DNA from 3 places in the Anaerosinus massiliensis genome. Region 2 is predicted to be linked to each of the others. Evidence: riboswitches for the same ligand, from Rfam matches in the RefSeq annotation. Region 2 holds a riboswitch; each other region holds the start of a gene.
The links. A riboswitch is a leader RNA that binds a small molecule or an ion and turns the genes downstream of it on or off. The one in region 2 is predicted to bind cyclic di-AMP.
Positions count from the first base shown of each region.

Region 1: linked by a shared signal. The riboswitch ahead of BN6559_RS15120 (4-hydroxy-tetrahydrodipicolinate reductase) and the one ahead of BN6559_RS19705 (C40 family peptidase) in region 2 are both predicted to bind cyclic di-AMP.
Region 3: linked by a shared signal. The riboswitch ahead of BN6559_RS12050 (APC family permease) and the one ahead of BN6559_RS19705 (C40 family peptidase) in region 2 are both predicted to bind cyclic di-AMP.

Region 1 is NZ_LT575483.1:3,150,018-3,161,232, forward strand. Features, by position in the region: gene BN6559_RS15075 (ABC transporter substrate-binding protein) at 1-150, shown strand, start outside; gene BN6559_RS19325 (hypothetical protein) at 407-559, shown strand; gene BN6559_RS15080 (DUF4418 family protein) at 580-978, shown strand; gene BN6559_RS15085 (ABC transporter permease) at 983-2,182, shown strand; gene BN6559_RS15090 (ABC transporter ATP-binding protein) at 2,196-2,858, shown strand; gene BN6559_RS15095 (hypothetical protein) at 3,027-3,512, opposite strand; gene BN6559_RS15100 (hypothetical protein) at 4,005-4,202, shown strand; gene pdxR (MocR-like pyridoxine biosynthesis transcription factor PdxR) at 4,333-5,739, shown strand; gene BN6559_RS15110 (DJ-1/PfpI family protein) at 5,874-6,455, opposite strand; gene BN6559_RS15115 (hypothetical protein) at 6,721-7,497, shown strand; gene BN6559_RS15120 (4-hydroxy-tetrahydrodipicolinate reductase) at 7,539-8,309, opposite strand; cyclic di-AMP (ydaO/yuaA leader) riboswitch at 8,316-8,452, opposite strand; gene BN6559_RS15125 (amino acid permease) at 8,934-10,313, shown strand; gene BN6559_RS15130 (bile acid:sodium symporter family protein) at 10,785-11,215, shown strand, end outside.
Region 2 is NZ_LT575483.1:465,308-476,522, reverse strand. Features, by position in the region: gene BN6559_RS02570 (thiazole synthase) at 1-749, shown strand, start outside; gene thiH (2-iminoacetate synthase ThiH) at 762-1,865, shown strand; gene thiF (sulfur carrier protein ThiS adenylyltransferase ThiF) at 1,865-2,473, shown strand; gene thiE (thiamine phosphate synthase) at 2,479-3,126, shown strand; RNA gene rnpB (RNase P RNA component class A) at 3,212-3,565, shown strand; gene BN6559_RS02545 (transporter substrate-binding domain-containing protein) at 3,837-4,682, shown strand; gene BN6559_RS02540 (amino acid ABC transporter permease) at 4,757-5,557, shown strand; gene BN6559_RS02535 (amino acid ABC transporter ATP-binding protein) at 5,564-6,328, shown strand; gene BN6559_RS02530 (glycosyltransferase family 2 protein) at 6,532-7,491, shown strand; cyclic di-AMP (ydaO/yuaA leader) riboswitch at 7,560-7,717, shown strand; gene BN6559_RS19705 (C40 family peptidase) at 7,723-8,379, shown strand; gene sigK (RNA polymerase sporulation sigma factor SigK) at 8,694-9,410, shown strand; gene BN6559_RS02515 (nicotinate phosphoribosyltransferase) at 9,611-10,663, opposite strand; gene folP (dihydropteroate synthase) at 10,783-11,215, shown strand, end outside.
Region 3 is NZ_LT575483.1:2,497,532-2,508,746, forward strand. Features, by position in the region: gene BN6559_RS19750 (methyl-accepting chemotaxis protein) at 43-879, shown strand; gene BN6559_RS12035 (GGDEF domain-containing protein) at 1,175-2,254, shown strand; gene BN6559_RS12040 (PAS domain-containing sensor histidine kinase) at 2,536-4,206, shown strand; gene BN6559_RS12045 (cyclic nucleotide-binding domain-containing protein) at 4,443-5,615, shown strand; gene BN6559_RS12050 (APC family permease) at 5,713-7,557, opposite strand; cyclic di-AMP (ydaO/yuaA leader) riboswitch at 7,767-7,904, opposite strand; gene BN6559_RS12055 (PhoH family protein) at 8,194-9,579, opposite strand; gene BN6559_RS12060 (CGGC domain-containing protein) at 10,032-10,379, shown strand; gene BN6559_RS12065 (GNAT family N-acyltransferase) at 10,497-11,215, opposite strand, start outside.

The sequences.
Region 1 (11,215 bases), 2.7 Mb from region 2:
AATTATGTTCCTTCAGCGCAGGGCGCTTATGATGCATTTGGCATAACAGCGAAACAATTACAGCAAGTAGGGATGATCGATAAAGGGGTTGATACAGATGCCTTGCAAAAAAACAGTTTTCTTCTATTAAAAGATCAAGGAATCCAATAAAACGGTTTATTTTGCAATGAAGCATGAGCAGTATTTTACTGAAACGTATAAATTTTGTTTTCGCAATAAAATATATACTGTTATGAGCTGATCAGATGACTGAAGGCTAAAGGAATTTCTTAACGAGATTCCTTTAGCCTTTTTTATATATAAATTAAATTAAAGCTTCGTAATCCAGTGGAGGAAAAGAACGTAAGTGTTTTAGAGTGAGCATTTAAAACCTCAAAAGGTATGGATTAAGATAGGAGAATGCGTTATGAATCTAAACAAATATTTTGTTATTGCTTGTATTGTTTTTATCCTTGCTATATTTGGTTTTTACACAGGGATAAATCATCCAGCGATGGATAAACCGCCTGTATTGGAAACCGGACAAGAGGTGCATCATCATGACAGCAATAAAAATTGACAATGAAAGGCGGGGTAAAAATGAAGTTAGATAAAGCATTTTATTGGTTAGCAATTCTTACAAGTGGAATTTTACTTGCTTTGCCAGCTATTGTTCCTATCTGTCCGATCGAGGCAAAGCCAATGCGGTGCTTTTTTACATTTCAATCAGAATTTCTATTTGCTTTGCTTTCCTTTATCATAGCGATTAGTTTATTTTTTACTACGGAGAGTGAAGCAAAAAGGCTGAGCGGCAGTTTCTTATTCTTTATTGGTATTATAATTTTTATTTTGCCTTTTTCATGGAGTCTTGGTATTTGTGGACATAACGATAGTCCTTGTCACCTAACAGCTGCGTTGACTAAAGGGATAAGTATAGTTTTAAGTGTAATTGGTGCATGGATTGCTGTACGTAAGAATCCAGTTTCCGATGAGGCATAATAAAATGATGCATTTAATCTTAAAATCTTTATGGCATCGACGTGTTCAAAATATCGCCTTATTATGTTCAATTGCCGTGGGAATCTGCATGGTTTTTTCTGTAGCTTTAGTGCAATATGGGGTGTCGGAAGGAATGGAGAAGGCAAAGCAGCGACTTGGTGCGGATCTCTTGGTTGTTCCTGACAGCGCAACGATAGAACCAGGTGAAATTTTGTATGGTGGATCACCGCAAAATATTTATATGGAAAAAGATATTGAACAAAAAATTGCAACAATTGCGGGCGTAAAGCGTGTTACAGCGCAGTTTTACTCGCAAACACTTGATGAAGAATGTTGTAATATTGGTGAACCAGTTCGTTTGGTTGGATTTGACCCGGAAACAGATTGGCTTGTACAGCCATGGCTTAAAAATATCGGGAAGCTTCAGCTGGAAAATGACGAAGTCATTGTTGGGGCAAAGGCGTCTGGCTTTTCATCACAAAAAATTTTCATTTTAGGAAAGATTTTTCGAGTTGCAGCAGTTATGGAACCAAGTGGTACTGGGATGGATCAATCTATTTTAATGAATATCGAGGAGGCGCGTGCTCTCGCTGGAAAATCTGCCAGTTTACAAGAAGTTTTTGATGTTCAAGGCGCACCAATTGATTTGCTTTCGGCGGTGTTGGTTGAAACAGAAGCAGATGCCAATGTTTCTTCTGTTCGTAAGCAGATAGAGGCAATTGATAATGTACACGCTTTTTCAGCAGTAGAAACAAAACAGCAGATCTATGGTCAGATTGTTATTCTTACCGGGCTTTTATTGGCAGTGGCCTTTTTAACAATGCTTGTTTCCCTAATTCAGCTATTTTCTCGATTATATTCTTTGATCTTAGAACGGCAGAGCGAATTTGGACTGTATTTAGCGTTGGGGGCTGTGCCTAAGACGATTTTGACGATTATTATAACAGAAGCGGTATTGTTGTGCGGAATCGGTTCGCTGGCTGGGCTAGTGCTTGGTTATGGTTTATATGTCTGGTTGATTGATTTCATTATGGTACATCAGGCCTTTCCTTTCGTCTATTCCAATGCTGCTACGGTAGTGCTACTGGGGGCTGGTATTTTTGGTGCGTGGACATTGATTGGCGCAATTGCCGCATTAATTCCTGCCTATCGCAGCAGTCATATTGAACCAAATTCCGTTATGGTACGTGGAGAATACGATTGAAGGGAGCATGCTTGTGGCGATATTGAAGATAGAAAGTGTAAAAAAATATTATGAGAAAGAAATTATCTTAGCAGGGTGTAATTTAGAAGTTAAAGAAGGCGAACTGGTATCTATCGTTGGGCAATCTGGAAGCGGAAAGACAACAATGCTTTCCCTTATGGGGTTATTACAAAATCCTACGGATGGGCAAGTCGTAATTGATGGCGTAAATACGGTGGGATTGAATACAGAGGCGAAAGCTAAACTTCGCAGTACATATATTGGTTTTGTTTTTCAGCGAGCTAGGTTGGTAGGCGCTCTTACAGCCATTGAAAACGTTCTTTTACCTGCATGGCTCTTATCGCACAAAAATTCATTGGAAAAACGAGCAAAAGACTTGCTTATAAAACTTGGCTTACAGAACCGTCTTGATTTTTTGCCAGAAAAATTAAGTATTGGTCAAATGCGGCGAGTTGCGCTGGCACGAGCACTTTTGTTAAATCCTAAAATTATTTTGGCGGATGAACCCACCAATGATTTGGATTCTGATACTGCAAATCTTGTTTTTGAGCATTTAAAAATGGCCAGAGATAACGGTGCCGCAGTGGTTTTAGTAACACACGACCAAAACTATGCTTGTCGTGCGGAGCGTTTGGTTGAGTTAAAAGAGGGGAGATTGTATGAACAAAAGAAATAAAAGACAATTGTAGGTTCCGATGTATTTATATGTTCTACAAAAATAAAAACAACTGAAATAAAAAATCAGTTGTTTTTTTATAGAGAAAAGTTCTAGCGATGGTAGATCATGTCTACAGACTAGAGAACTTAGCTGATATGTATTTTTAAGATAAGAAAAATAGCATTATTATTTGTATTTTTCTTGTAAAACTTTTAAATCGTCATTATATTCTTTTGCAACTTGTTGCAATTCTTGTCGTTTTTTATTAATATCATCAAGCGTTGATTGATCAAATGAATCTGTTTGAACGGCTTGAATGATTTTATTGAGTTCTTCTAATGTCATATCCATTTGTTTTATCGCTTTGTCGTGCAGATCTTGCACTTCTTTTGTTTTAGGTTTATAGGCTTTTTGTTTGTCAGCTATTGTTGTAAATTTCTGTACTACATCATTAAGTGCAGCTAGTTTTTCTTCTTTGCTATTCATGGATTGGCGATTGCTCATAATTTGGCTGGCTTTACTGTTAAAATCAGCTATGATCGGGCCTGCTTCAGCGCTTGATGTTTGCTGGAATTTCATGTATTCGTCTAAATCGCTTTTGACTGAGTTGCCACAGCCGGCAACAATAACTAATACGAAAATGGCCAATACTGCAAATATTTTTTTGTTCAAATGTGTATCCTCCCAATTGTGCTAAATTCTCTAGTCTCTATACTTGAACGGAGCGCAGAACATTACATTTTCATATAAAGTCCTATGATTCCAATGATTAAAAAAAGAAATGATAAGCAAAACTTATTAAATTTAAGTAGAAAATAACTATTTATTAATATATTATGCAATTTGCAGAAAGTTGTCAATTGAGTAATTTATACTATATTGTTACACAACTGGCGAAAAATTTATATTTTGGATATTGATTATTTTAGCTAAATTTTTGAGGCCATGTTGTTTAGCTTTGTATACGTCGCCAAACTGTAACTTGTTGAATGATACAGATGAAAACTGAGCGCTGGGATTATCTGTTTAGCGTTTATTGCAAATGGAATACATAAATATTCTTAATTGTGATTTGACAAAGTTCTACGAATTTCATATCATGAATGATGAAACATTTACTTAAATTACATATTTATAGTAAAAAATAATATTTAGGGGGATTTTATGTCAGATTTTTTAAATTATAGCGGTGTTGTTTGCGCAGTCATTGGATTAGTTTATTTATTTTTGTTTTGTGTTAGTATGATTATACCGAGTATGCAAAAGAACTGGAAAAAGTATCTTTTTCGTTCGTTGTTATTTATTGGGATTGCTTTCTTGGAAGTATTCATTTTAATTCAGTTAGGATTGCCAATTCTATAATTGTTCTAGTTCATTCATTTTAGTATAATAATAGCGAGGGGAGTATCCTCTCGCTATTTTTTGATGAAAAGAAAAATAAATTATGATATATAGTGTAGGAGCTCTGTAGAAAAGGCAAGAGGAGAAATTTATGATTTTATTAGATCCCCGGAGTAAGACGCCACTTTATAGGCAGCTATATCAACAATTGCGTATGAAAATTCTATGTGGTGAAATTTCTCCTAAGACAAAGCTTATTTCAAGCAGGCAGCGATCTGTGGAACTTCATGTGAGTCGAAATACTGTAGATACAGCGTACCAACAGCTTTTGGCGGAAGGCTATGTTGTCGGTAAAGCAAGAAGCGGTTATTATGTTGAGCCAGTGATGCATCAGGTAAATGCAGATGCTGCGCTAAGTGAGGAAGAGCCTCCAGTGATGTGCAGCGGAACGGAGAAGAACACCCTATATAATTTTATGTATGGGAGTCTTCCTGTTGATACGTTTCCTTTTTCAAAATGGCAGCGTTTGACGAATCTATGTCTTCGTGAACATGAGGCTGAAATGCTGCGTTATGGCTCGAGTATGGGAGAATTCGGACTTCGTAGAGAAATTGTAAAATATCTACGTGCATATCGTGATGTAAATTGTACAGTGGATCAGATTTTAATTACTTCGGGAACAAAACAATGTATCAGCATCGCTTGTCAGCTGCTGCAATCTTTTACTGCGGATATAGCGATCGAAGATCCTGGTTTTCAGGGTGCTTACTTTGCATTCAAAGCACATGGATTTGGTGTAACTCCTGTGTCTATAAATCATCACGGTATCGATGTAAAAGCATTAGATGCTTCTTCGGCGAAGGCTGTGTATATAACACCTTCGCATCAGTTTCCTACAGGCACGATTATGTCGATTACAAGACGGCTGGCTTTGATTGAATGGGCTGATAAAAAGGATGCATATATTATTGAAGATGATTATAGCAGTTATTTGCGGTACAATGTCAAACCGATTTCTTCTTTGCAGGGCTTGGCACCTGATCGGGTAGTTTATGTGGGAAGTTTTTCAAAGGTTCTTTTGCCTTCACTGCGTGTTGCGTATATGGTACTTCCTAAAAAATTGGCAGAAAAGTTGCAGCAACAGTCAGAATATAATGTGTGTCCTGTTCCTTTTCTCATGCAAAAACCACTGGAAATTTTCTTGAAAGAAGGATATTTTGAAAGTCATGTACGGAAAATGACACAGCATCTTAAGAAAAAACATGATAGACTTGTCGCTGTTCTTCATGAAACATTTGGCGATCGAATTACGATTTCTGGGATGAATGCAGGACTACATATTTTATTGCAAGTTCATTGTGTGCTTTCTTCGGAAGCATTGATTCAACGGGCATGTGAGGCAGGTATTGCCATTTCTGAAAACCATAAATTATGGATTGAATTTACACCGCGTTCTGATCCTTATGTATTGTTAGGATTTGGTGCAATTGCACTCGATGATATTGCCCCAGCGGTTGAGCTTCTTAAAAAAGTTTGGTTTAAATGTAATGCAGTTTAAGTTTATTGTGTAAAGCGGTAGATGAGTTTTCAAGCGGTTTAAAAAAACGACCTTCTTTCTAGCCTATAATTTAGAAAGAAGGTCGTTTTCTATGATGAGAAAATGCTTTTAATCGATATTGTTTTGTATCATTTTCATGCATCGCCATACTCTAATATCTCACATGAGTGGAGGTAGGCTTCTTTTCCAAGCTTTTTATCAATAATATATAATGCTGCATCAATTCCGGCAGAGATTCCGGCAGAGGTTACAATGCTGCCATTATCAATAAAGCGTGCTTTTTTTTGCAGTTGAATCGTAGAATCAACCTCAAGGAGTGCAGCATAAAATTTATGGTGTGTAGTGGCAGGTAATCCTTTTAGTAAGCCTGCCTTAGCTAATAACAATGCACCGTTGCAAACAGAGAAGAGAAGCTCTGTTTTTTTGCTTTGTGCTTGCAGCCACTGAATGATAGCAGCGTTGTCTAATATTTGTGGCGTTTTACCGCCCGGGATGATGATGATATCTGCCTGTGGACAATCGGTAAAGTCGTAGTTTGCTTTAATTGTTAAGTCAAAGGTATGAATGTCTCCTTTGACTTCACTAACAGTGAAAATTTCACAACGAGGTGAATCAGCGTAATTTAAAACCGAAAATGCTTCATATGGACCGACAAAATCCATTGGACATGCATCTTTAAATAATAATATGCCTATTTTAATTGTTGTTGTGTTCATTCGTTATTCCTCCATTGACTAAAATTATCATGTGCACACGTTGTTTTTATTACACCATAGGTATGAACAGAAAAAAAGAGCCAATTCTAAATACGCAATAGATGCCAGATTATTTTTATAAACAAAAGATGAACATAATAAAGTACCTTATAGCGTGTTGATATGCAAGAAAAAGGGAGTTTTATTGGGAATAAAGTAAAATATTGTATCATAATGACGAAAATGGTATGATATAAAATAGTTTACAGTATAGGAGGGCGTTTATATGGATTTAAAAAGAATGATTTCTGCCATGGTGATTGTTTTGGTGATTGGTAGCGCAGGAATTGTCAATGCTTCAGCAACTAAAGCATGGGAAATTCCGTTTTTAGGGACGCTGCAAGTGCCAGAGCAGTTAGAAATTATTGATGGAAAGGATGTAATGTTTGCGTTCGTAAAATATGGTGAGGAAATAGAAAAAAATAAAAACAAAAATAAAATTTTGCGTTCTGAATTTAAGGCAAACCCATACGAAGAGATTGAAAAAGCGTTTGATCAGAATTATATTGGTGTTTATCAATTTGCATTTAAGGATAAAGGAAGTTATAATACCGCATTTGGATTTGCAGGGAAAATTCCTGCACAGTATAATGCGAATGGTATAGATTTTTTTGATGTATTGAAACATACCGATCGGAAAAAACAAGAGGAGATACATACACTTATTCTTAAGACGATGAAAGACATATATGAGAAAGAAACAGGATTGAAAGACACCTTTGATATCGAAATTTTGGATTTTTATCCTTTGAAACAGTTTAAAAATGAAGAGGTTCAAGTCATTAGTGGTGGTGCAAATCTGGTAGTTCGGAATTTTAAGCTGGTACGGCCTTTTGCGGTAAAAGTATATTTAATTCAGAAAAATTCTGAAATATATGTATTTGGTGTTTTAAATTCCGGATATGATCGGAAGTTTTGGGATAAGATGACTGAAAAAATGCTGCGTACTGCTGACTGGACTTCATCTGGAATAAAAATAAAAAACCCGCGTAAGGATTTGTAATAGATCCTTAACGCGGGTTTATCATTATTTAATGAGGAACGTTAGTACACAGGAATGTTTTTCTTAAACATTTCTGCGATAATTGCTTCCATTGTATACATGCCAGCCGGTTTGCCAATTAGTGATTTGATCGCGAAAATGGCACCTTGGCCAAAAGCGGCACGGCTGATGCTTTCGTGAGATAATCGTATGATTTGGTTTGGCATCCCGAAAATGATTTCATGACGGCCAACGATTCCGCCAACGCGGATCGAATTTAAGTGATCAGCTACAGAAAGCCCAAGTACATTGGCAATTTTCTTGGCTGTTCCGGATACCTCGGGTTTTCCTTTAAAGTGTTCTTCGACGATTTCAATATCAGCATGTGGTGTGATCTTCTGTAAAATTTGTGCAGCTACCATTAAGACATTAATCCCAAGCGTGATATTAGGTGAGTATAAAACGGGGGTGGATTTTGCTAAAGATTGCAGCAATGTCATATCTTCAGGTTCATAGTTTGAGATTGCGGATATGATGGGAATCCCTCTCAGCGCAACTTTATTACAATACAATTGAACACCCTTTGAGTGGGAGAAATCGACGATTGCATCGACTGGATTTTCAGAAAAAAAATCATCGTCAATGTCAGCTGCTGCAAAAATCTTCCCGGCATCATATTCGTAACCTAATAAACGGCTTGCGTATTTTTCATGATCTACAGTATTTTTACGAACTACCCACTGCAACGAGAATGAAGGGTCATGTAAAATTTCGCTGGCAATGATTTTACCAGTTTTACCAAATCCCCAAATGCCAATTTTAATCTTATCCATGTGATTTCCTCCTCTTTCAACGCCTACGAAGTTAGCTGACGGATTCGGACAGAAAGAACATTGCCCTACCTGATTAAGTAACAGGATTCACCCCAAAGATTGGATCCTCCGTTTTCGAAAATGAAATTCGGCGTCTACGATAAAATGACTTAGTTTTTATATGAATCATCTAGTGCCTAGTAATATCGGAGTCAGTGGGGTGAGCTTAAACGCTTTCCGTATAGATATTACTTGTCTAGTAGATGCATAAAACAATGTGGAAGAATGCAGATATATACAAAAAACTTTACAATGGATAAAAAAACAACATCGCAAGATAGAAAAAAATTGTAGCAAAGAAGAAAGTTACTGCTTGATCTTTTGCTACAATTTTATAGTTTTATTTCGTATGAATGCAAGGGAAATAAAGAAAGAAGCCATGATACTGGGCTCCTTCTAAAGTATGCATTTTGTTACTATTATTATAAAATACATGCTTTAAACCTGTCAAGAAAAAGGCGGATATAAGTTGTTGGGAGTCTATTTGGTGTTTTTGGAAAATGATGATATAATCTTTGAGAGTTTTGTATTATGAATATAAACTACAACATGTAGTTTAGGTGCTTGGAGAAGGGGTAAGGCGTTGTGAAAGAAAAAGAACTAGATCGTGGGTTGAAAGCACGGCATATCGAGTTAATTGCTTTAGGTGGTACGATTGGTGTCGGTTTGTTTATGGGATCAGCAAGTACGATTAAATGGGCGGGGCCATCTGTGATGATTGCATATGGGCTAGCGGGAATTATTATGTTTTTTGTTATGCGTATTATGGGGGAAATGCTTTATTTGGAGCCAGTTACAGGATCGTTTGCTACTTATGCGCACAAGTATATAAGTCCTTTCGCAGGTTATCTAACTGCGTGGTGTTATTGGTTTTTATGGGTGACGGTGGGAATGTCTGAGGTAACGGCAATTGGCATTTATATGAATTACTGGTTTCCTGATTTGGCTCAGTGGATTCCGGCATTAATCGGAGTTGGAATTGTGGCGTTGGCAAATTTAGTTTCGGTTAAATATTATGGAGAATTTGAATTTTGGTTTGCACTCATTAAAGTAACTACGATCGTAGCTATGCTGGTTGTCGGATTTGGTGTAATCTTTTTTGGCATTGGAAACGATGGAGTTGCTATGGGCGTTGGAAATTTATTTCAACATGGTGGATTTTTTACCGGCGGGCTAGAAGGATTTATTTTTGCATTATGTCTTGTGACGGCATCATATCAAGGCGTAGAGCTTGTTGGGATTACCGCTGGTGAAGCCAAAGATCCTAAGAATACACTACGTAAAGCAATTCAAAATATTATTTGGCGTATTTTACTTTTCTATGTCGGTGCGATCTTTGTGATTTTATCCATTTATCCTTGGAATCAAATTGGTACAATTGGCAGCCCTTTTGTTATGACCTTTGCTAAAGTAGGCATTGCTTCAGCCGCTGGTATTATTAATTTTGTTGTACTAACTGCTGCAATGTCCGGGTGTAACAGTGGAATTTACAGTGCTGGTAGAATGTTGTACACGTTAGCTAAAAACGGACAAGCACCAAAATTTTTAGGTGAAGTATCATCGAAAGGTGTTCCAAGTAATAGTATTAAAATAACAATCGGCTGTTTGTTGATCGGCGTATTTTTCAACTATATGTATCCAAATTCTAAATTGTTTGTCTACATATATAGTGCAAGCATTCTTCCGGGGATGGCTTCGTGGATCGTATTATGTATAAGCCAGATTAAATTTCGCAGAAAGTGGAAAACGGCAATGCCAAAGCATCCTTTTAAATCGGTCTTTTTTCCGATCAGCAATTATATTACATTAATTTTTTTGCTGCTTGTCTTGGTCGGCATGTGGTTTAATGAAGATACAAGAGGTGGATTAATTGCCGGAGCGGCATTTTGCGTTTTTATTACGATTTGCTATTATAGTCTTGGAATACAGAAACGTTCAATAGAAAAACAGATGGATAACGATTAAGAAGTTATTTACAATTGTTATTTACATGTTGACAAATTTATTTAAAACCAGTATAGTAGATAAAAACAATTGTGTTTTAAAAATATATATCTATAAATGTGATGAGGGAGAACGTCGTGTTTGGATGCGTTTCAGAGAGCCGGTGGTAATGGTGCGAATCGGTAGCGCTAGAGATACGAGAATCACTCCTGAACAGCAAGGCTGAATGAAGTAAGCTGCGCCGATCTCTACTCTAAAGAGTGCAGTCGTTATCCTGCTAAGGTTGTTGGACCTGATGAGAGATATGGATCATTTTGATCTGTAAAAAGGGTGGTACCGTGAGAGATATACCTCTTGCCCCTTTAAGTCTATTGGCTTAAGGGGGCAGGAGGTTTTTTGTTTTTGTAAAAGCAAGATTTCTTATTGATAAAACACAGTAGCTTTGATGATTAAGCGTATAAGTAAAGGTAAAAACCAAGGAGGATTCAAGTGATGAATTTTTTAGAAAAAACGGCGCAATTTATTTGTAAGTACATGACATTGTGGGTGGTTGTAATTTCAGGAATTGCGTTTTTCAATCCAGCACCCTTTAAACCTATAGGGCCGTATATTTCTTATATGCTGGGCGTCATCATGCTGGGCATGGGGCTGACCATGTCGGTGCGGGATTTTCAATTGATTTTAACGCAACCTAAAGATGTATTTTATGGCGTGTTTTTTCGGTATTTGATCATGCCGTTGGTTGGGTATGGTGTTGCGAAAGTATTGGGATTATCGCCGGCGTTGGCTGCCGGTATGGTTCTCTTGGGCGCGTGTCCAAGTGGAACAGGGTCGAATGTGATGACCTATATTGCAAAAGGTGATACAGCCTTGTCAGTTACGATATCGAGTGTCAATACGATATTGGCGCCTGTGCTTACCAC
Region 2 (11,215 bases):
GTAAACAGGAGTTGTCAAGTAGACTTTTTCTGGGCACAGGAAAGTTTTCAGAAAATAAGATTATGCCAAAAGTAATTGAGGCAGCTAAGGCTCAGGTGATAACTGTAGCTCTGCGCCGTGCAGATCAATCCTATCCAGAGGAAAATATTTTAAATTTTATTCCTAAAAACTGTGTTTTGATGCCGAATACTTCTGGAGCAAGAAATGCTGACGAGGCGGTGCGGATAGCGCACATGTCTCGAGCCTTAGGCTGTGGTGATTGGATTAAAATTGAAGTGATTGCGGATAATCGATACTTGCTGCCGGATAATCAAGAAACGATTAAAGCGACGCAAATTTTAGCTGAAGAAGGATTCATTGTATTACCTTACATGAATCCTGATTTGATGAGTGCAAAGCGCTTAGCAGAAGCCGGAGCAGCTGCGATTATGCCTCTTGGTGCTCCGATTGGCAGTAATCGTGGGTTACAGACCAAAGAGATGATTCGTATTCTTATAAAAGAAAGTGATTTGCCGATCATTGTTGATGCGGGGATAGGGAAACCGTCTGAGGCGGCGGAGGCAATGGAGATGGGAGCTTCGGCCGTTTTAGTCAATACTGCAGTGGCAACGGCAAAAGACCCTATTGCAATGGCGGCGGCCTTTGATTTAGCGGTGAAGGCAGGACGTCAAGCTTATTTAGCTGGTCTTGGCAGAGTGATAGATCATGCTAGTGCATCTTCCCCTTTAACTGGATTTTTACGTGAATAGGAGTGAGTCATCATGCTTTTTATAGATGAATTGGAAAAATATAAAAATTTAGATTATGAAGATTTTTTCCGGAAAGTTACCGATGAAGATATTCTATATGTTTTAAGCAAGCCTTCGCTGGATAGGCAAGATTATTTGACTTTACTATCACCAAAAGCGGAAAATCATATAGAAGCTATAGCGAGAAGGGCAAACCAAGATACCATCCGAAATTTTGGACAGGTCATGCAACTTTTCACTCCGATGTATATTGCAAATTACTGCACAAATCAATGTGTATATTGTGGATTTAATCATAAAAATAAATTAAAGAGAATGAAACTTAGTATAAAAGAAATCCAAACAGAAGGAAAATGTATTGCAGAAACTGGATTAAAACATGTGCTTCTTTTAACTGGTGAATCGCAAACGCATAGTTCACTCCAATATATTTTAAGTGCTGTAGAATCTTTAAAAGAATTTTTTACGAGTATTAGCATAGAAATTTATTCTTTAACAGAAGAAGAGTACAAAGTCGCAGTAGAAACTGGTGTTGATGGGATGACAATGTTTCAAGAAGTTTACGATCCTAGTGTGTATCAAAGATTTCATTTAGCAGGCCCAAAAAGTGATTATGCTTTTCGCTTGGATGCACCGGAGCGCGCCTGTAAAGCGGGTATGCGCAATGTAAACATTGGTGCACTTTTAGGTTTAAATGATTGGCGAAAAGAGGCTTTTTTAACAGGAATTCATGCTGATTATTTGCAAAAAAAATATAGTGAGGTGGAAATCGCGGTTTCAATGCCGCGTATGCGCCCAAGTATAGGTGGTTTCCCACCACCCGTCACCGTAAGTGATAAAAATCTCGTACAATATATTACTGCATATCGGATTTTTATGCCGCGGAGCGGAATTACAATATCTTCTAGAGAAAGTGTAAAACTTAGAAATCATTTAGTGCGTCTGGGAGTTACAAAAATGTCGGCTGGGGTAACTACAGCTGTTGGAGGACATAGTAAAGGCGAGGAGACAGGACAGTTTTCAATTTCTGATCATCGTTCTGTTCGGGAGATGTCGACGATGTTGTATCATGAAGGTTATCAACCAATTTATAAGGATTGGCAGGTGTTAGCATAATGAATCTGTTTGAAAACGGGCTTAGGCGTTATTTAAATGAAGCGCAATTAGAAAAAATTCAACAAACTTCTGTTGGTATTGCAGGTGCTGGAGGGTTGGGGTCTAATTGTGCGATCATGTTGGTTAGAAGCGGCTTTAAAAAGATCACTTTGGTGGATTTTGATGAAGTAGATGTAAGCAATTTAAACAGACAGAATTATTTTACAAAACAAGTTGGGACGTCAAAAGTCTCTGCATTGGCAGATATTTTGCGTGCAATCAATCCAGATCTTCATTTGACAATCGTAAACGATAAAATTACTGAAAAAAATATTCATGATATATTCTTTTCTTGTGATATTATAATAGAAGCTTTAGATACGCCAGAAGGTAAAACTTTGATGGTAGAAACAATGGCTGAAACGAAGAAATTATTAGTGACCGTTTCAGGATTGGCTGGATTTGGGAATAGTGATCGGATTAAAACACGTAAAATTAATGCACATTTTTATGTGATTGGTGATTTGGAAAGTGGAATTGATCGCTTGCCGCCGCTTGCCCCTGGCGTGACCATCGCAGCTGCCAAACAAGTTGATTTGGTACTAGAATTTGTATTAAGTAAAGGGTGAAATGAATGAAAAAACAAGGGATGGATAATTTTTCTTCATCAGGAATTTACGCGTTAACAGCGGAAAATTTATCAAAAGGACGCAGTAATATTCAAATACTTGATGCTCTAATTGAGGCAGGAATTACTTTTTTTCAGTATCGAGAAAAAGAAAAAAAAGCAAAAGAAATGTATGAGGAATGTAGAATTATTCGTGAAAAGACGCAGAGAGCAGGTGTTACTTTTATTGTGAATGATCATATAGATCTGGCCATGGCGGTAAAGGCAGATGGTGTTCATATTGGTCAAGAAGATTTGCCGCCTGAAGTCGTGCGTAAACTTATTGGTAATACTTTAATTCTTGGTCTTTCTACACATAATCCAGAGCAAATGCGGCTTGCAGAATGTTGTGAAGCAGTTGACTATATCGGTGTAGGACCAGTGTTTGCAACAAAAACCAAAAAAGATGTATGTGACGCGGTTGGTCTAGATTATGTTCGTTACGTTGCCAACAATAGTAAATTACCATTCGTTGCAATTGGTGGGATTAAGGAAGAAAATATTGCGGATGTTTCGAATGCAGGTGCAAAAACAATTGCTGTAGTTTCAGATATTGTTGGTGCAGAGGATATCGTGGCGAAGGTACGTCGATTACGTCAGCAGATGTCAAGTTGAACTGGATATAATTGTTAGTTCTAATTGCTTGACATAAGTCGATTGTAATGATAATATTATATCTTGCTTGAACTTAATATTGTTGTGAGTATGAAAGATGATCGCGAGTGCCATTGGCATTTGAGGAAAGTCCGGGCTCCATAGGGCAAGGTGCTGGATAACGTCCAGCGAGGGTGACCTCAGGGAAAGTGCTATAGAAATTTAAACCGCCTAATTTTATTAGGTAAGGATGGAAAGGTGCGGTAAGAGCGCACCAGCAATTAGGTGACTAATTGGCTTGGTAAACCCCACTTGGAGCAAGACCGAATAGGGAAGGGATGATGTTGCCCGCGGAACCTTCCGGGTTGTGTCGCTTGAATCGTTAGGTAACTAACGTATCTAGATAAATGATCATCACCGCGAGAGCGGAACAAAACTCGGCTTATTGATTACTCACATATAGCGTGAAATATGAATGAAGCAAAAGGGACAGTTGATTTTATCGGCTGTCTTTTTTTTATTTAACAAACATAAATGTACTATGTTCTTGACAACCTTTGTAATTCATTGCTAAAATGAAACAAGGGTTTTAGAAAATTTCATTGTGTTTTATTTTGAAAAGTAAGTGTTAAGAGTCGACAAAGATGTCAACTTCCAAGGAGGAGATTGATGTCTTTTTACTGTTTTTCTTGAATAAAAATGCAAAATGGATAAGGAGAGGCTATTGACAAATGCAGAAAATTAGAAAAATTATTACTGCAGTGCTTTGTATTGCAATGTTTGCAAGCTTAGTGGTACTTGCAGGATGTGGTTCTGACAAAAAAGAAGCGGACAAAAAAGTACTTCGTGTTGGCATGGAATGTGGGTATGCGCCATTTAATTGGACGCAAACAACGAACGAAAATGGTGCAGTAAAGATTTCAGGAACCTCTGAATATGCCTACGGTTATGATGTTATTATGGCAAAAAAAATTGCAGAATCAATGGGATATGATTTAGAGATACATAAGATTGAGTGGGATGGTTTGGCACCAGCAGTAAGTACGGGAAAAGTCGATGCTGTTATTGCTGGCATGAGTATTACAAACAAGAGAAAAGAAAGTGTTGATTTTTCTTCTGTTTATTACAATGCATCTATTGTTGCACTTACGCAGAAGAGTAGTCCTTTTGCAAATGCGAAAAACGTAGAGGACTTAAAAGGAGCAGTTGCTACATCGCAGCTCAATACGATTTGGTATGATTTAATTAAACAGATTCCAGAAGCTAAAATTCAGCCTGCAATTGATAATGTACCAGGTATGGTCGTCGCTTTAACTTCGGGGAAAGTTGAGGTTTTGGTTTTAGATAAACCAACGGCAATGGCAGCGTCTTTTGCAAATCCCAATTTGGTTATGTTAGATTTTAAAGATGGTAAAGGGTTTGAAGCTTCAAAAGAAGATGTTGAAATGGGGATCGCGCTGAAAAAAGGAAATAGTGAGTTGTTGAAAAAAATCAATGAAACACTTGCTACGATTAGTGAAGATGATCGTAATAAAATGATGGAAGACGCCATTAAAAATCAGCCTTTATCGAAGTAAGTATGTGAAAACTATTTTTGGGACGGGATAACCGTCCCTTCTTTTAAGTTAAATGAATAGCAGGGTGGAATTTTATGATATCAGATATGCCAGTAACTTTTTTTGAATGGGTTTATTTTTTATTAGAGCAATACGGAATGATGTTAATGAAAGGCGCTGCAATTACCCTTTTATTAGCTTTAGTTGGAACCTTGATTGGTTGTATCATTGGTTTTTTTGTTGGTGTTGTGCAGACGGTTCCGGTAAATCCTCGTGCGAGTATTGTAACGAAAGGATTTTATAAATCAATACAGTTTATTTTATCTGCTTATGTTGAAATATTTCGGGGAACGCCGATGATTGTTCAAGCAATGGTTGTCTATTATGGTTCGATGAGCATGTTTAATATTGATATGTCGGCAATGTTTGCGGGTTTTTTGGTTGTATCGATTAATACTGGTGCATATATGGCAGAAACTGTACGTGGTGGTATTTATTCAATTGATATCGGGCAAACTGAGGCCGCAAAAGCAATTGGGATGAATCATTTTCAGACAATGTATAATGTTATTATGCCGCAGGCGCTTCGTAATATTATGCCGCAGATTGGCAATAATTTAATTATTAATATTAAAGATACATCAGTTTTAAATGTAATCTCAGTAACGGAATTATATTTTGCATCGAAGACTGCAGCGGGTGTTTATTATAAATACTTTGAGGTATTTTTTATTACGTGTGTAATTTATTTTATTTTGACTTTTACCGTATCGAGATTACTGCGCTGGATTGAAAAGAAAATGGACGGTTCTGAAAATTATTCATTGGTAGAATATGATCCGTTAGCCGATCCTTGCGGGCCTTTTGATACGACAAATAAGAAAGGCAGGAATTAATAGGATATGGAAGAAGCTATGATGCGAAATAATGTAAAACCTGTCTTAGAAGTCAAACATTTAGTAAAGTGTTTTGGAGACCGGGAGATTTTAAAAAATATTGATCTTAATATTCAGCAAGGCGATGTCGTCAGTATTATTGGAGCATCAGGTTCTGGTAAATCGACTATGCTGCGTTGCATTAATATGTTAGAGATACCTACTTCGGGAGAAATTCTATATCATGGAGAACATATCACAGATACGAATAAAGAAATTACACTTTATCGAACTAAAGTTGGTATGGTTTTCCAACAGTTCAATTTGTTTAACAATATGACAGTTCTAGAGAACTGTATGGTAGGTCCGGTGAAAGTACTAAAAAAATCAAATGAATTTGCGAAGAAAATTGCATTAAAATATTTAGATAAAGTCGGCATGGCGCAGTATATGAACGCAAAACCAAGTCAATTGTCCGGTGGTCAAAAACAAAGAGTTGCAATTGCCAGAGCATTGGCAATTGAGCCAGAAGTTTTACTTTTTGATGAACCGACATCTGCATTAGATCCGCAAATGGTTGGCGAAGTACTTGCCGTTATGCGTGAATTGGCAAAAGAAGGTCTTACCATGATCATTGTTACGCATGAAATGGCTTTTGCTCGTGATGTTTCTACACGTGTTGTATTTATGGCAGATGGAGTCGTCGTTGAAGATACTTCACCAGATGAATTGTTTACTCACCCGAAAAATCAACGGACAAAGGATTTTTTATCAAGATTTACGAATAATTAAAGCAAATGCTCGAAGTGTAAAATACATTTTGAGCATTTGTTTTTATAAATATTTTATGAACGCTGATTTTTTGGAACATTTGACTTAATCGTGTAGGTACAAATTTAATAAACAATTCGAGTATCTTGATATGTGAATATTTAACGCATAAGATCATGATAAAAGATAGAAGGAAAGTCATCTAATAGATTGGAGGGATATTTATGAAATTCATATCAATTGTTGTCCCTGTTTTTAATGAAGAAGATAATATCGAATATTTTTATATAGAACTATGTAAAGTTATGTCTACCTTGCCATATACATTTGAATTGGTGTTTGTTGATGATGGATCTAGCGACAGCAGTGTATTTATCCTTGATCGTCTAGCGAGCAAGGATGATAGAGTTAAGCCACTTTATTTAGTACGGAATTTCGGACATCAGGTTGCTTTGACCTGTGGTCTTGATCATGCTCTAGGAGATGCGGTTATTACAATGGACGGAGATATGCAGCATCCACCAGCTTTTTTGCCAAATTTGATTGAAAGATGGGAGCAAGGGTATGAAGTTGTGCAAACGATAAGGAAAACTACAGAAGGGGTTTCTTGGCTTAAGAATGCTACATCCTCCTTGTTTTATCGGCTCATGAATTTATTGTCTAAGGTAAAAATTCAACCAGGTGGTTCAGATTTTCGATTATTAGATCAATCGGTTGTGAATAGTTTTCGTTGTTATAAAGAGAGAGCTAGATTTATTCGTGGGATTATTGGCGCAATTGGGTATAAGCAAATTCAAATTGAATTCGTTGCACCAAAACGTTATGCCGGTAGCTCCAAATTTTCTATAAAAAAAATGTTGCATTTTGCCTTAGATGGAATTACAGCTTATTCTAAAATTCCGCTTCGCTTTGCTTTTTATATTGGTATTGTTTTTGGATTTATAAGTTTAATTGTTACTTCTCATGTTATTTATATCAAATTATTTACTGAAGAGGCTGTACCTGGTTGGGCGACAATATCAGCGAGTATTTTATTTTTGGGCGGAATGCAATTGATTGGACTTGGAATAATTGGTGAATATGTAGGCCGAATCTTTGAAGAAGTAAAGCAAAGGCCTCTTTATTTTGTGCGAAATCAACCGAATATTTTAGATAAAAATATAAATATAGGTAATAAAAATTAATACAAAGGGAAAGAAAGGTACATTTTAGCAGGAATTTATAAAGTTTGGTCGAATATAGGAAATTATTGAGTATAAATAAGCCGAATCTAACTCAAGAGCGGGGGAACCATTTTTTGGGGTGAATTCTGTTGCGATTTGTAAAATGTTGTTTGCAAGTTGTACATTATGGGTGACTCTACTACCCAAACCCGTCAGCTAACCTCGTAGGCAAAAAGAGAGAGGAGTGACCTTTTGAGTAAGGTATTACGTGTATTAGTACTATCCTTATTGATGGTGAGTTGGTTCTCTATTGCAAATGCATCTGCGTTTAGAAATGGAGATCAAGGTGAAGAAATAACACAACTCCAAACTGCTTTGGCTAATTTAGGTTATGATATTGTTGCTGATGGCGTTTTTGGTTCAGCGACCAAAAGTGCTGTGATTGCATTCCAAACATCTAGAGGTTTGGAAGCGGATGGTCTTGTTGGTTCTGCAACATATCGTGCATTAATGGGAAGAGAACTTCCCGAGGTAAGTCGTGGAGGATCGTATGCTGCTAGACGGATTATACAAACATCCTTCCAATACATAGGTGTTCCGTATGTGTTTGGAGGTACAACACCAAGTGGCTTTGACTGTTCTGGTTTTGTACGTTATGTTTTTGCTAACGCAGGTATTTGGTTACCTAGAACCGCAGATGAGCAATATGAGACTGGCTATTCGGTAGCGAATTTACAACCTGGTGACTTAGTGTTTTTTTCTACATATACTGCAGGGCCTTCGCATTCAGGTATTTATATCGGCAATGGCAATTTTATCAGTGCGACTTCAAGCAGTGGTGTAAAAGTTGATAACCTATACAGTGGGTATTGGGGTTCATGTTATATTGGAGCTCGAAGAGTTCTTTAATTTATTTAATTTGAGGAGACAGATGTCTCCTCTATTTTTATATCTAAAAGTCTGCCGGATATGATTTACTATATTAAAAGACGGGTGCTAATTACTTCTCTTAGCACCCGTCTTTTAATTAATCTGTAAAAATATTATCCCAAAGAGAATAAACGATCATAAGTAGAATAGATAAAAATATCATAGAGTCACCTAAATAGTTCTCCAAGCAAACACTTCCTTTCGACAAAAAATAAATTTCCAATCATTTCTTAGCACAATCTTTGCTCAGCGGCCATATGATAAAGCACAGAAGAATGAGCGGAGGTGTTACTGTGTCTGTTTTATTAGCTTTACTAGGTGCAGTGGGAAAAAGTATAATGCTGTTTGTTGCCTATGTGGCACAAAATACGTTTCCATTACCTTTATCAGAGAAAGAAGAGGAATCTTATTTAAGGCAATTAGCAGGGGGCAAAGAATCAGCTAAGAGTGTATTGATTGAACGTAACTTGCGCTTGGTAGCGCATATTGTAAAGAAGTTTGATAACACGGGAGAAGATATTGATGATTTAATCTCAATCGGTACAATTGGATTGATCAAAGCAATTAATACATTTGATACGAATAAAAAGATTCGTCTTGCTACATACGCTGCTAGATGTATAGAAAATGAAATACTAATGCATCTGCGCAGCACGAGAAGAGCGCGGTCAGAAGTTAGTTTATATGATCCAATTGGTATAGACAAAGAAGGGAATGAAATAACGCTGATCGATGTTCTTGGTACTGATTCTGATGTTGTGGCCGATCTAGTTGAAACGCAATGTGAAAATGAGCGATTAGCCAATCAGATCAATACATTAAATGATCGCGAAAAGCTTGTTCTTAATATGCGATTTGGAATACCAGATGGTATTCGCAAGACACAACGTGATATTGCCAAAATTTTAGGTATATCGCGTAGTTATGTATCAAGAATTGAAAAAAAAGCCGTTACTAAAATCGGCAAAAATTTATATGCAGAAGAAAAAAATATTAGATCTAAATCTTAGTATAGCATAGTCAACCTAGTATGATCAAAAACGTTTTGTGATGCCCTTAGAGCATAGGTCCACAGACAATAAAATTAGGGCGAGTTGATAACATCAACATAAAATGCCTTTGGTCATTACTGAGGCAATGACCAAAGGCATTTTAACGTATATAATAGGCACAATTTAAGCTTTTATTGTGTTTTGAATAGGATGTGTAGTCAAGGTACAAGTTCTAAGCGCGGATTTGGATTAAATTTACGTCCTTTTTTAGCACTTGGTTTTCCATCTACCAAAACTACATCAGAAGTAAAGTCCACGTTAGTGGAAAATATGCTGCTACCAACCGCATATACATCAACAGGAACTTTGTTGGCTTCAAATTTAGCGATTCTCTCTGGTGTAAATCCACCGGACACCATAATTTTGACTTTATGAAAACCGTTATCATCAAGTGCTTTTCGAACATTCTTAACGAGCTGTTCATTTACACCTGTTGGAGCGAAATCTCCCATTTGATTTATTAAAGAAGCATCCACCATTTTATCAGAAGTATCTAAACGTACACCATAAAGTTTATCACCTAAAGCGCGGGCAATTTCCAAACTTGTGTTCACACAATCATTATTAAAATCTACAAGTGCAACTCTGCTTACAGCTTGGTCAATATATTGGTCAAATGCCTGAGTTGCTTTTAATGTGTCGCCTAAATAAGTTGCAATTAATGCGTGAGGAATAGTTCCTGCTGCTTCGACATCCCAGGAAACTGCGTTTGCGGGTGTGGAAATACCACTCATACCGCCAATTTTTGCCGCATAACCATCAGATTGCTGCACACTGTAATGATCGAATCGAGAAGGAAAGAATAATACTGGTTTTCCATTTGCTGCAGATACTGCTTTGCTTGTATTTGTGGCAATTTTAGTTTGACGAGCAATTACGCCAAGATATACAGTTTCTAAATGTGAAAAATCTGCTAGATCTCCTTCAATTGTCATGATTGTTTCCCAAGGTTCGACTTTATCGCCGTCATGCAAGGCATGGATTTTGATTTTTTCAGGATTATGTGCACAACGTTTGATTATAGCGATTGCTTCATCAATACCACAAAGGGTTGCATGTGTACGTTGAAAAATTTGCATGGTAACATGAGGATGATAATTTGCTTTGTTTAAAATTTCTTGTGTTCTTAAAAAATAAATATCGCTATAAAAGCCGTTTTTTATCTCTTCCACAGGAATATTAAATGAGTTTGGATCAATTCTTTTTTTCATCAAGTTTCCTCCTAATAGTACGGAACTATCTGTAGTATTTAATATTTGTATATAATTTTTAAATATGTATAATAGTTATGATACAATAAAAATGTGTTGAATCGCAATAGGGAGGAACTATGAATATCAATATTATTGAAATTAAAAATTTTTCACAAGTGCAAAATGAGCTTACAAAAATCGATTGTGATCCAGTGGGGATTCATATTCTGAAACCTAAATTGCTTTTTAGAGTAATAAAAGTGGAAAATATTAGGTCAAAAGCTGCAAATATATTAAAACAGACGTTTTTAGGTAAAGGCGGAGATGTGGCAGTGTCAAGGCATGCTGCAGATTTAAGTGAGGAATATACAGATGTACTGATTGGCGCAACGATGAAACAGTATCGGTTGGCCTTAGCACAATTAAAGGTACAACCATGGGGACTTGCAAGTCTTGCAGAAAAAATAGAACAAATCTTAAGAAATGTAGACCAATTACCTAATCGTAAATATAATTGGCAAGACAGGAATTTGACGATTGATCACGAAAATAGTTTAATAATGGGAATAT
Region 3 (11,215 bases), 2.0 Mb from region 2:
AGGAATTATATCGTAATAAATTTTTTACAAGGAAGTGTATTTATGGCAGAATCGGTATTATTAAATGCATTTGTAAGCGTAGTTGATGTTATTCCTAAGCTTTTAGTTAGTAAAATTGGTATGGTTGTTTGTGATAAAGAAAAGTGGATTGCTTCTAGTGCTATTGAAGAAATAAAAAGGCAAATTGTGATTGGTGATGTGATTAAACCCGGGGCGGCAGTTCATACAGCGATGCAGAAAAATAGGCGTGTCGTTGTTGAGGTTGCAAAGGAAGTGTATGGGATTCCCTATATTGCCGTGAGTATACCAATTGTTGATCATGGTGTAGTTGTAGGGGCCGTTGCAATTCATGAATCTTTAGAAAGAAAACAAGTATTGCAAGAGACTGCAAATCATCTTTCTGATGCTGCAGATGTAATGTCAGAGGCAATGCAATCAATCCTACTGCAGGCAAAGCAGATGACTGCCACAAGTCATAATCTTAGGGAATTAGTAAACACAGCCCACAAAGAAGTAAGTGAAACAGATTCTGTAATTAGTTTTATTAAAAATGTTGCGAGTGAGACAAACTTGTTAGGACTCAATGCGGCAATCGAGGCGGCGCGTGTTGGTGAGCAAGGTCGTGGTTTTGGTGTAGTTGCAACAGAGGTACGAAAGCTGGCTGAGAATAGTGCGACTTCTGCAACAGAGATTACACAAACTTTGACGCAGATCAACGCATCAATTGCGAGAATTAATGAAGAAATTGAGGTTGTCGATTCGGTGAATTTGAAGCAATCAGATACGATTGAAAATATTGCCGGAAAAAGTAAAGAATTGCAAGATATTGCACAAAGATTAGCTGCGATTGCAGCGGAGTTGAATAAAGAAAATGAGTAGAGTCAAAGGGGCAGTAGAACAGATTTTAATAGAATGTATTGATAGATGAAATATTTTTATTTTGCTTAAGTATGGATACCAGTATTATTTACTGGTATTTTTTGTGCTTTTATAGGGGCGCTTTGTAGATATTATTCCTGTTGCGTAAACGATTGGATAATGTTAAAAGAATATGTAATTTATACTGATAGGAATTCTATAAATTTTATGATAAAATAGCCGTAAAATGGTTGAATAATTTAAAACGTATTTCTAGAAATACAGTGGTCGTGGAATGGAAAGAGGATTGTTCATTATGCTACAAAAAAAATTAGCGATTTTCTTTGGCAGCGATCTCCCATTACAGGAAAGATTATATTATGCCGTATCTGGCATTGGGATGATAAGTGCTTTACTAGGTCTGTTGAGTTCTTTTATCGTTGGTCTTTCTTTGGCAGGAATCTTAGCCTCGGCGGCTTGTTTCGTTATGCTGGTTATTATTTTGGTTTATGTTTTGAAAACAAAAAATTTTAAACGAGCATCAATGTTAACGAGTTTGGCTTTTAATCTGTTGATATTTCCAATCAATTTTATTTATTCTGGTGGCATAGACGGTGGAATGCCGCTCTATTTTATTATGGGGATCTTTTTCACTTTTTTATTGATTAGAGGGAAGAAACGACGCTATTTGATTAGTCTATATTTAGTCTTATATACTATGCTCATGACATTTAGCGTGTACAATCCGGCAATCATTGTTCCCTTTGTAAGTGAAAGAGCTCGTTTAATTGATATGATTTTTGCACTTGTCATTGTGTCTGTTTTTACTGGTGTAGTGATCAGTATTGTAGCGTATGAATATTCTATGGATCATCAGAAAGTTGAGCGTTTAAATCGACGGCTTAATCAATTTGCAATAAAGGATTCACTTACGAATTTGTTCAATCGCAGATATTTAATGAGTCAGCTAGAAAAACAAATTGAAAGAGCGAAAAGAGAGAAATGCTGTTTGGCGTTAATTATTTTTGATATTGATTATTTTAAAAATATTAATGATACGTATGGTCATTTGATTGGTGATGAAGTGTTAAAAAATTTCTCCAATCTACTTGCGAATGAAATACGTGGCAATGATATTGTCGGGCGATATGGTGGAGAAGAATTTTTTATTATTTTGGCTGAATCGGACTGTAATGGAGCATTTTATATTGCAGAACGAATAAGGAATAAAGTATATCAAAGTATATTATCTAAGCAAGTAAAAGACCCGATTACGGTTAGTGGAGGAATCGGAACTTATCATTCTCCGATGAGTGTTGAGGAATTAATTGCTGTTGCTGACAAAAATCTCTATAAAGCAAAATATGCTGGCAGAAATAAAATCATTAGCGCCTAGAAAGTTTTGAGTATAGATAATCTAGCTTTGTAGTAGCTTATAAGCGGAGCAGCTCATTGCCATAAATATTTTTTAATGACTTAAGCCTTGTATAGATTGTACAAGGCTATCTTTTTTGCAAAATAAAGCATTTAGAGAAGAACTTTGTTTAATTTGGTAAAATACATGTATTAAATTGGAAGGATATGCTTTGTTTATCGAGAATATAAAGATATATTATGGGAAAATTCGCAATGAAACCATAAAAATTTTATGTATTATTTCAGCTTTTAGGAGATTATATGGAAAATTTACCTTTAGCATTTATTAATTCATTAGGATCTATGGTCATAATTGTTGGCATCTATAGCTATATTTATTTTGTTAATAAAGAGAAATATATGGGTGTCTGTGCAATTAGTTGGTGCATGCTATTATCACGATATGTATTATTTGACTCAGGCATGATCGAATGGAAGAATTCATTGCTATGGACTTTTATATATCAAATGCTAATTATTTGGAGTGTTTTGCTATTTATGTGGGGAACATATGTGTTTTTTAATAAAACATATAATAAAAAGTTAGCATTTTTTTGTGGAATAGGAATAAGTTTTGGGTTAATAATTGTTGACTATTTTGTGTCTAGTTTAGCAATTAAATTGATGATTCCAATTTTTTTAGGCGTTTATGTAGGTTTATCAATCGGATGGACATATATTAAAAATACCAAAATTCAGGGTTTCGGAGCTTTATGTGTGGGCTATGCTTATATAGGATGGAGTATTTTAAATATTACTATGCCTTTTCAAATTAATAATGTTTGGTTTTCATCTTTAGGATATATAATGGGAGGTTTATTTCGTTTAATTATAGCCTTGGGGACGTTAATTGTTTATTTTGAAAAAAATCGTAGAGAGTATATCAAAAAAGAATCAGAGTATCGATTATTAGCAGAAAATGCGATTGATGTGATTTATTCTTATCAACTATTTCCAGAACGAAAATTTAAATATATAAGCCCTTCGGCTTTAAATGTTACAGGATTTACTCCTGAAGAATATTACAATAACAATAGATTGTTATTTGAAATTGTGCATAGTGAAGATGAACCGATGTTGAAAAATTTTTATAATAACTTATCTAATTTAGATGGGGAACCACTAACATTACGTTTAATTACGAAACAAGGTAAACTCATTTGGATTGAGCAGAAAAGTGTACCGGTTTATAATGATGCGGGTGAAATTATTGAAATTCAGGGAATCATTCGTGATATTACGGCGAGAAAAGAGCTTGAAAGTGTTGCTGCGCAATTTGATAGAATGAACATTGTTGGGAATATGGCGGCTACAGTTGCGCATGAAATTAGAAATCCGATGACTACCGTATTAGGCTATATGCAATTATTAGGAAGAAAAGAAAAATATGCAGGTGATCGAGATAAATTTAAATTGATGGTTGATGAACTGCATCGTGCCAATGATATCATTCGTGAATATTTATCACTGTCTAATCAAAAATTAGTAAATCTCAAAAAATCATCACTTAATAGTATTTTGCAAGCAATCTATCCTTTACTTGAGGCAGATGCTAGTACTGTAAAAGTAAAAATAAATCTTGTAATGGCTGAGATTCCTGAGCTATTACTAGATGCAAATGAGATACGGCAGCTGGTACTCAATATGGTACGAAATGGTGTGGAATCTATGCCAAATGGAGGGGAACTGACTTTTGGAACAAGGATGGACAAGGACGGAGTTATTTTGTTTATTAGCGATCAGGGAATGGGTATTCCAGAGGAAGCTTTTGAAAAGCTGGGAACACCTTTCTTCACAACGAAAGACAATGGGACGGGATTAGGGCTTTCAATCTGCTATCAGATCGCAAATCGTCATAATGCAAATATTAAAATAAATTCTAGTGAAAATGGAACTACTTTTAAAATTTGTTTCAAATGCAACTTAGCGTAGAAAATAAGAAAAATATGAATTATTTATAGAAAAATCCTCTTAAAATGTAGAAAAGTGTAATTTTAAGAGGGTTTTTTTTATTTTTCTCTCTTTACAGACAAAATTTTACCTTTTTCGCCAGGAAAATATCGATAGTTACCGTATCCCCTATTTCTAGGGGGTGATAGTTATGAAAGTGTAGATGTAATGGTGAGCTGAAATTTTACACAAATAAACTATGAAAAGGAGCTATCACAATGAATAATCAAAATCTAAAAAAGGTGTTAACGAAAAAAAAAAGTACGGAGGAAAATTTTCAAGTTTGTATAGCTAATACGTTAGAAGAGAAAAAGGCAATATATCAATTTCGTTATGAAGTTTATGTTGAAGAAATGTTAAAGTATAAATTAAAATTGGTTCATCAAGACAAGGAACTTGCAGATGAAATGGATGAATGGGGAGTACTTATTTATGTTAAAAATGGAGAAGAAGTAATTGGTACAGCAAGAATTAATATTGGTAAGATTTCAGATTTCCCCAAAGCGATAGTTGAGCAGCTATCATTAAAAGAATTTCAAGAATATTGTGATAATAATGCTGATTATCAATTTGCAACGGTTACTAAACTAATGGTTGGTTTTAACTATAGAAGTTCTTCTGCACTGTATTTAATGATGAGTAAAGGGTATGAGTTATATATGCAAAAAGGTGTGCAATTTTCTTTTGGAGGTGGAAATTGCCATTTATTGCGGTTGTATGAAAAAATGGGGTATCATCGTTATGGTAAAAATTTTGAGGATTTTGGGTATGGTTTATTAAGTCCAATTGTAATGCTAACAAATGACTTGAACCATTTTCGTACAATACGTTCACCGTTTTTCCGTATAGCTAAAAAAAAAGCGAATGGAAATTCAGCGGAAATCAATTGGTTTCATGAAAAGTTCACAAAAAGATTAGGCATTGTAAATAGTCAACTCATCAAACCGGATGAACTATGGTCAATTCTATGTCAGCGTTTTAATGCTTTACCTATAGAAGTTATCGAAATATTGCGGGATTTATCTGTAGAAGAAGCAAAGATTTTTCTTCATGCGTGCAGTAGTATTGTACAGTGCGCTCCAGGAGAATTAATTACTACACAAGGAGACGTGAGTTATTCACACTACGTCTTATTGTCAGGCAGTTTAAAATCGTTAACTTTTGAAAATCCAATACGAGAATATACTGTTCCTGGACAATATTTTGGTGCAAATGGATTAACAGGGCATAATAAGCATACTGAGGATATTGTGACTACATCACAGGCAGAAATCTTAGTATTAACAGGATTTGCATTCCCTCGATTTAGTAATGCGAATTTAGATATAGCACATAAGATTATAAAAAGGAGTATTGCACTATCACGAAATACCATGATTCGATTTAAATAATTAATTCTACGTGAATCTAAACGCCTCCAACAAAAAATGTTGGAGGCGTTTAAAATTACGCATGTAGATTCATATGAGTAGAATAAATTTCAATCGTTTACTTTTTTAAGTGATAAGGAATTGTTGCCACAACGACGTTTTTCTTTAAGATGAGTAAAGTTCTTAAAATTAAACCTGTTTGGTTATGAAGAAGACGATGCCACCATTTTTTTGTTTGAAATTCGGGAATTAAAACGGTAATGTAATCATTAGGCCCTTTTTCTTGTAATAATGCCTCGATATAATCAATCAGTGGCTGTAGAACAAGCCTGTAAGGAGAGTCTAAAGTGATTAATTCAATACCGGAATTCCAACAATTCCATTTATCGCGAACTCTTTTTCCGCTTTCTTCGTCGGTAGCAACATGAACTGCTAATACGTTATCACCGATGGATTTTGCATATTTTAAAGTCTGGGCGATAACACTCGTAGGGCTGGAGATAGGAACGATTACGATATTTTTACCAGCAGGGATTTTCGTGATAAGAGCGGGATTCATTTGTTCACTTGGTAAGTGAAGCTGCTCTGCCATGTCGGTATAGTGTCCCTTAATTTTTTTAAATACTACAATCATGATTGGAATAAAAATTAATACCAGCCACGCGCCATAGAAAAATTTACTGATACCGATAATGAGTACAACGATACCTGTGACGATTGCGCCAATTGCGTTGATTGTAGCACGCAACCACCAATACCTACCCTTTTCCCTTAACCAATGAACAATCATTCCCGATTGGGCAATGGTAAAGGACATGAATACGCCGATTGCGTATAGTGAGATGAGATGATCAGTATTGCCTTGATAAATAAAAATGAGTATGCCAGCACTGATACTTAAAAAAATAATTCCATTAGAGAAGCTAAGGCGATCACCGCGTGTGCCAAGATAGCGTGGCATGTACCCATCTCGGGCTAGAATGGATAAAAGGAGTGGAAGCCCGTTAAAAGATGTATTTGCAGCCAGATATAATACTAACATTGTTGTAACTTGGATGTAATAATAAAACCAGTTTCGTCCAAAGGTTAGTTCAGCAATCTTAGATAGAGAAGTGGTATCCTCAAGCGGCAAAATATGAAAATGCATAATTAGAAAAGAAATGCCGATAAACATGGAACCCAGTAAGGTAGCCATCCAGTAGTTGGTTATGCTGGCGTTTTTGCTGCCTGGTTCTTCGAACATAGGAACACCATTAGAGATCGCTTCGATACCAGTCATAGAGCTACAGCCATTTGCAAAAGCTCTAAGTAGTAATAAACCGACTGTCCAATCAAACTGGCGTTGCAGCGATTCGGCAGGAATTACTGGTGCCTGCTGTGTAAAAGCTTGATAAGCCCCAGTTGCGATCAACACAAATATACCAAAGATGAAAGCATAGGTTGGATAAACAAATGCCGTAGAAGATTCTCTCAATCCGCGTAAGTTTACTAACATAAGAATAAAAAACAGAATAAATAAGTCAATTGTTACCTCATAGGGCAGTAATTGCGGAAATGCTGAGACAATGGCTACAGTACCAGCTGAGACGCTTACTGCTACCGTCAACGTATAATCGGCGAGTAACGCAGCAGCCGCAGTTAAGGCAGGGATTTCACCGAGATTTTTAATTGCAACGGAATAAGAGCCACCGCCGCCGGGATTGGCTTTGCCAACTTGTACATAAGAAATTGTTACAATTCCCAATAATAGTAAGATTGCTGTAGCGATATAGCTCATATAGCCATAAGCTAAAAGACCAGGGACCGCAAGTATAATCATAATTTGCTCTGGGCCATACGCAACGGACGACAGTGCATCAGAAGAAAAAATAGCGAGTGCTTTCCATTTTGGGAGTTTTTCATGGGAAAGTTCATGGTTAGAAAGTGGTTTGCCGATCAATAATCGGCGTAGTAAACGCATCATAATATAAGACCTCCAAATGAATGATAATATCTCCAGTTTTTTTCAGATTTATCCCAACTTGGCAAATAAAATTTCTGTTTATTTGTGAACAGAAATCAATTGGTTCATGTTGAGCGTATTGAAAGTGAGGTCGGATGCGATACGAGTTCCGGTGGCTCAAATCCGTATTTACTTAAAAAAGAGCACAAAAAAAGACCGATGGGCGGTCTTTTGCCCCTCATTTTGGCCGACGAAGTTAGCTGACGGGTAGGATGACAAGAGAAAACACCCCTTCTATCTAAGATAGAATTAACCCCAAAAAATTGGTTCCTCCGCTTCTTCTTAAAAGAATTAAGCCGTTATTTATATTGTGAATTACATTATACACCTTTACATTTAAAAATAAAGGTGTAATTAATAGCATTAAAGCGTAATAATTAATATTTTAGTTTATATTATGGATCTGTACCTATTTTCCATGCATTTAAGAGGTATTTCGCTGATTATCGATCATTTAAAGGCAAAATAGCTTATTGCACGAAGCAATCGCTTCAAACTGCTAAATACTTAAAAAATACTGACTTATCAAAATCTTTCTATTCAATGATTAGACAGAATGATTTTTAAAATAAGTCAGTATTTTTCATTCTACGAATATTACAATCTTTTCGCCGCTTCTGCTGCGAGCGGGGAACGCTCACATTCTTCGGGCAACATTGTTACTTGGAAGCACAGTTTAGAGCCTATCATTTTTTCACTTGCATAACTTAGGCCGTTGGACTGGCTATCTAATAAAGGGTGGTCAATTTGTGCAGGATCGCCGATTAAAATGATTTTTGTACCGAGCCCAGGCCTCGTCAACACGGCTTTTGCTTGGCGTGGAGTGGAGTTCTGCATTTCATCAAAAATAGTCCAGTAGTTTTGCAGAGAACGTCCCCGCTGATACGCCAATGCCTCCGTTTGGATCATCCGTTTTTCAAACAACATGTTGACGGTATCTTCCGTTTGTGCTAGATCTTTATCTTCTGCTGCAGTGTTTCCGGACATTAAGGTAAATAAGTTATCTTTGATTGCCCGCATATAAGGCTCGATTTTTTCAGATTCAGTTCCTGGCAGAAATCCAATTCCATCATCAAGCATAGTGTTTGGTCGGCAGATTAAAATGTGCTGGTATTGTCTTGGCCGACATTCCATATATTGATGAAGACCCACGGCTAGAGAATAAAAAGTTTTAGCCGTTCCGGAAATGCCTTTTAAAATGACAAGTGGGGCTGTTTGGGCATTCATCATCAGGCACTCTTGCATAAAGATTTGACCAACATTTCTTGGTGTTACACCAAATGGTGTATGATTTTTATATTGTAGATGAACGATTTTTTCGCCGTCAAAGCGTCCTAATGCAGTGTGACGATCATTGTCTGTTGATTTAATCAACAAAAATTGGTTGGTAATAAGGTCGGCCGGGACCAGCAGATCTGTTTGTTCATCGAATGTGAATACCTTGCTTGGATCCATAAACTGCTTGTCAGTTGTATGAAAAGTATTGATGGTATCACTAGAGGTATAAGCGACGGTACGGCCTGTATATTGTTGATCAATACTAGATACTTTGTCATTGCGAAAGTCTTCAGCCTGAATTTTTAAAATCGAAGCTTTTACTCGCATATTGGTATCACGGCTAACCAGAATTGTTTGTTCACCGCATTCTAATAGTCCCTTACAAACTTGGAGAATACGATTATCGGCTTTATCTTTATCCCAATAGATTGGCATCTTGGTGGCGGTATGGTTAGATTCTAAAATCAAAGTTCCGCCGTTTTCATTTAGCGAAACGCCTTCTAATAAATTTCCTTGGGTACGCATGGTGTCAATAATACGACTAATATGACGACTGTTGGCACCACGTTCGGTTGACTCTTTTTTGAATCGATCAAGCTCTTCGATTACGACTTCAGGAATGACCACAGTGTGTTCATTAAATGCATACAGAGCGTTCGGCGAGTGCAGTAAAACATTAGTGTCTAAGACATAATATTTTTTCAACGATAGCCCCCCTTATGATCTTCTCTCTTCTAGTATAAAGTATCTTAATATAGAATCGGTTAGAAATTCATTAATATTATGTTAACATTTTGTCGGTTATCTAAAATTTTAAGTAAGTAATTTTTTATATTCAACAAGTAAGCATGAGCTGTTATAAAATGTTCAGCGTGGTATGGTACTTTATTATATGATTACTTTTCCAAAATGAAGACAATAAAAATAATTTGAAGAAGAAAGAGTGTGTAGCTTTATCATTAGGCAAAATTTATTTCATTACATATGGGTTGCATAAAACTAATTCATGAGACATAAAATACATTTTTTTATCAATTGGAAGCACCCTATTTAGTGCGAGAGCGTGATTTTTGTCACAGAAAAATATTTTTATTTATTATATAATTAGATTATGATAAAAACAGACTCTTTGTGGAATGAAAGGTAAGAGGTGTAGAATGAAATTAGCTATTATTGTACGAGAAGAAACTATGATGCGATGTACTGGGGGCGGATGCTTAAACGCATTTTTTCAAAGAATTGATTCTTTTGCGCGCTATACAGGGCAAGAGGATTTGACTTTAGTTGCTTTTACGCACAATGGCGGCGATATGGAGAAGAAGATTGCAGCACTTATTAAAAAGAAGGTAGATGTTGTACATTTATCCTCTTGTATGCGAGGGATGGATGACAACTATAAAAATTGGGCAGAAAAATTATCCGAGCATTTTGCTGTTGTCGGCTATACACATGGAGAAGAACAGCGTGAGGGGAAAGAGACCGTCATTCTTGAAAAACAACAGTAGGTTCTAGCTTCTTGGGAGTTGGTGAATATACGCCTAGATAAAATATTATAAACATCGTGGTAATTGCTTTATGGATCAATTACCACGATGTATTTGAAAATTATTTTTATCGGTAGATTAGCTGATATGAGGCGTATCTTTGTTTTTAGTTATGTTGTATAGAACTTTTTGTGCAATCGTTGGATGAGTGTGGTGAAATTTAGGAAAAGCTAAGCTGGATAGTACCAGTACTTCTGCATCTGTAACGGCAAAGACGTTTTCAGTATGTTTGGGGTGATTGATTAAACCATTGCCCCCGATTGTTTGCCCCGCTGCAATTGTTTTTTCTGAGTTATACGACGGGTTTGTTCTAGTTAAATGTCCATTGATTAATATGTTTAAGGCATAATTTGTATCACCTTCACAAACAATTTGATCACCAGCATAGCATTTGACGATGATGCTGCAGCTGTGTAGAAATTTCATCGCTTCAATTGTGGACAAACCCTGTAATATAGGGATGCTTTGATTTGGAGCGGCAGATAATTTTTGCTGTAAGTGTTGCCATAAATCTTCTTGGCTGATGAGTTGACTGTTGATGTGTACTGTATTTTCTTTAAATGTCTTATGAAACCATTCTGCTGCTTGTAGGTTTATCACATTTCTTTTTCGTGCTGACCGATAAAAAGGGGAACGAACTGCACGTAAATGGGAAAGATCGTCTACCAATAGTACATAAGGGGCGAGTAAGCCATAGCCTTGGTCAATGAAGTTTCGTCCGTAACGGCGGAAGCCAAATTGTTCGTATAACCGCAATAGGTGAAAATTGCAGACACCAAAACTAAATTGCACTTGAT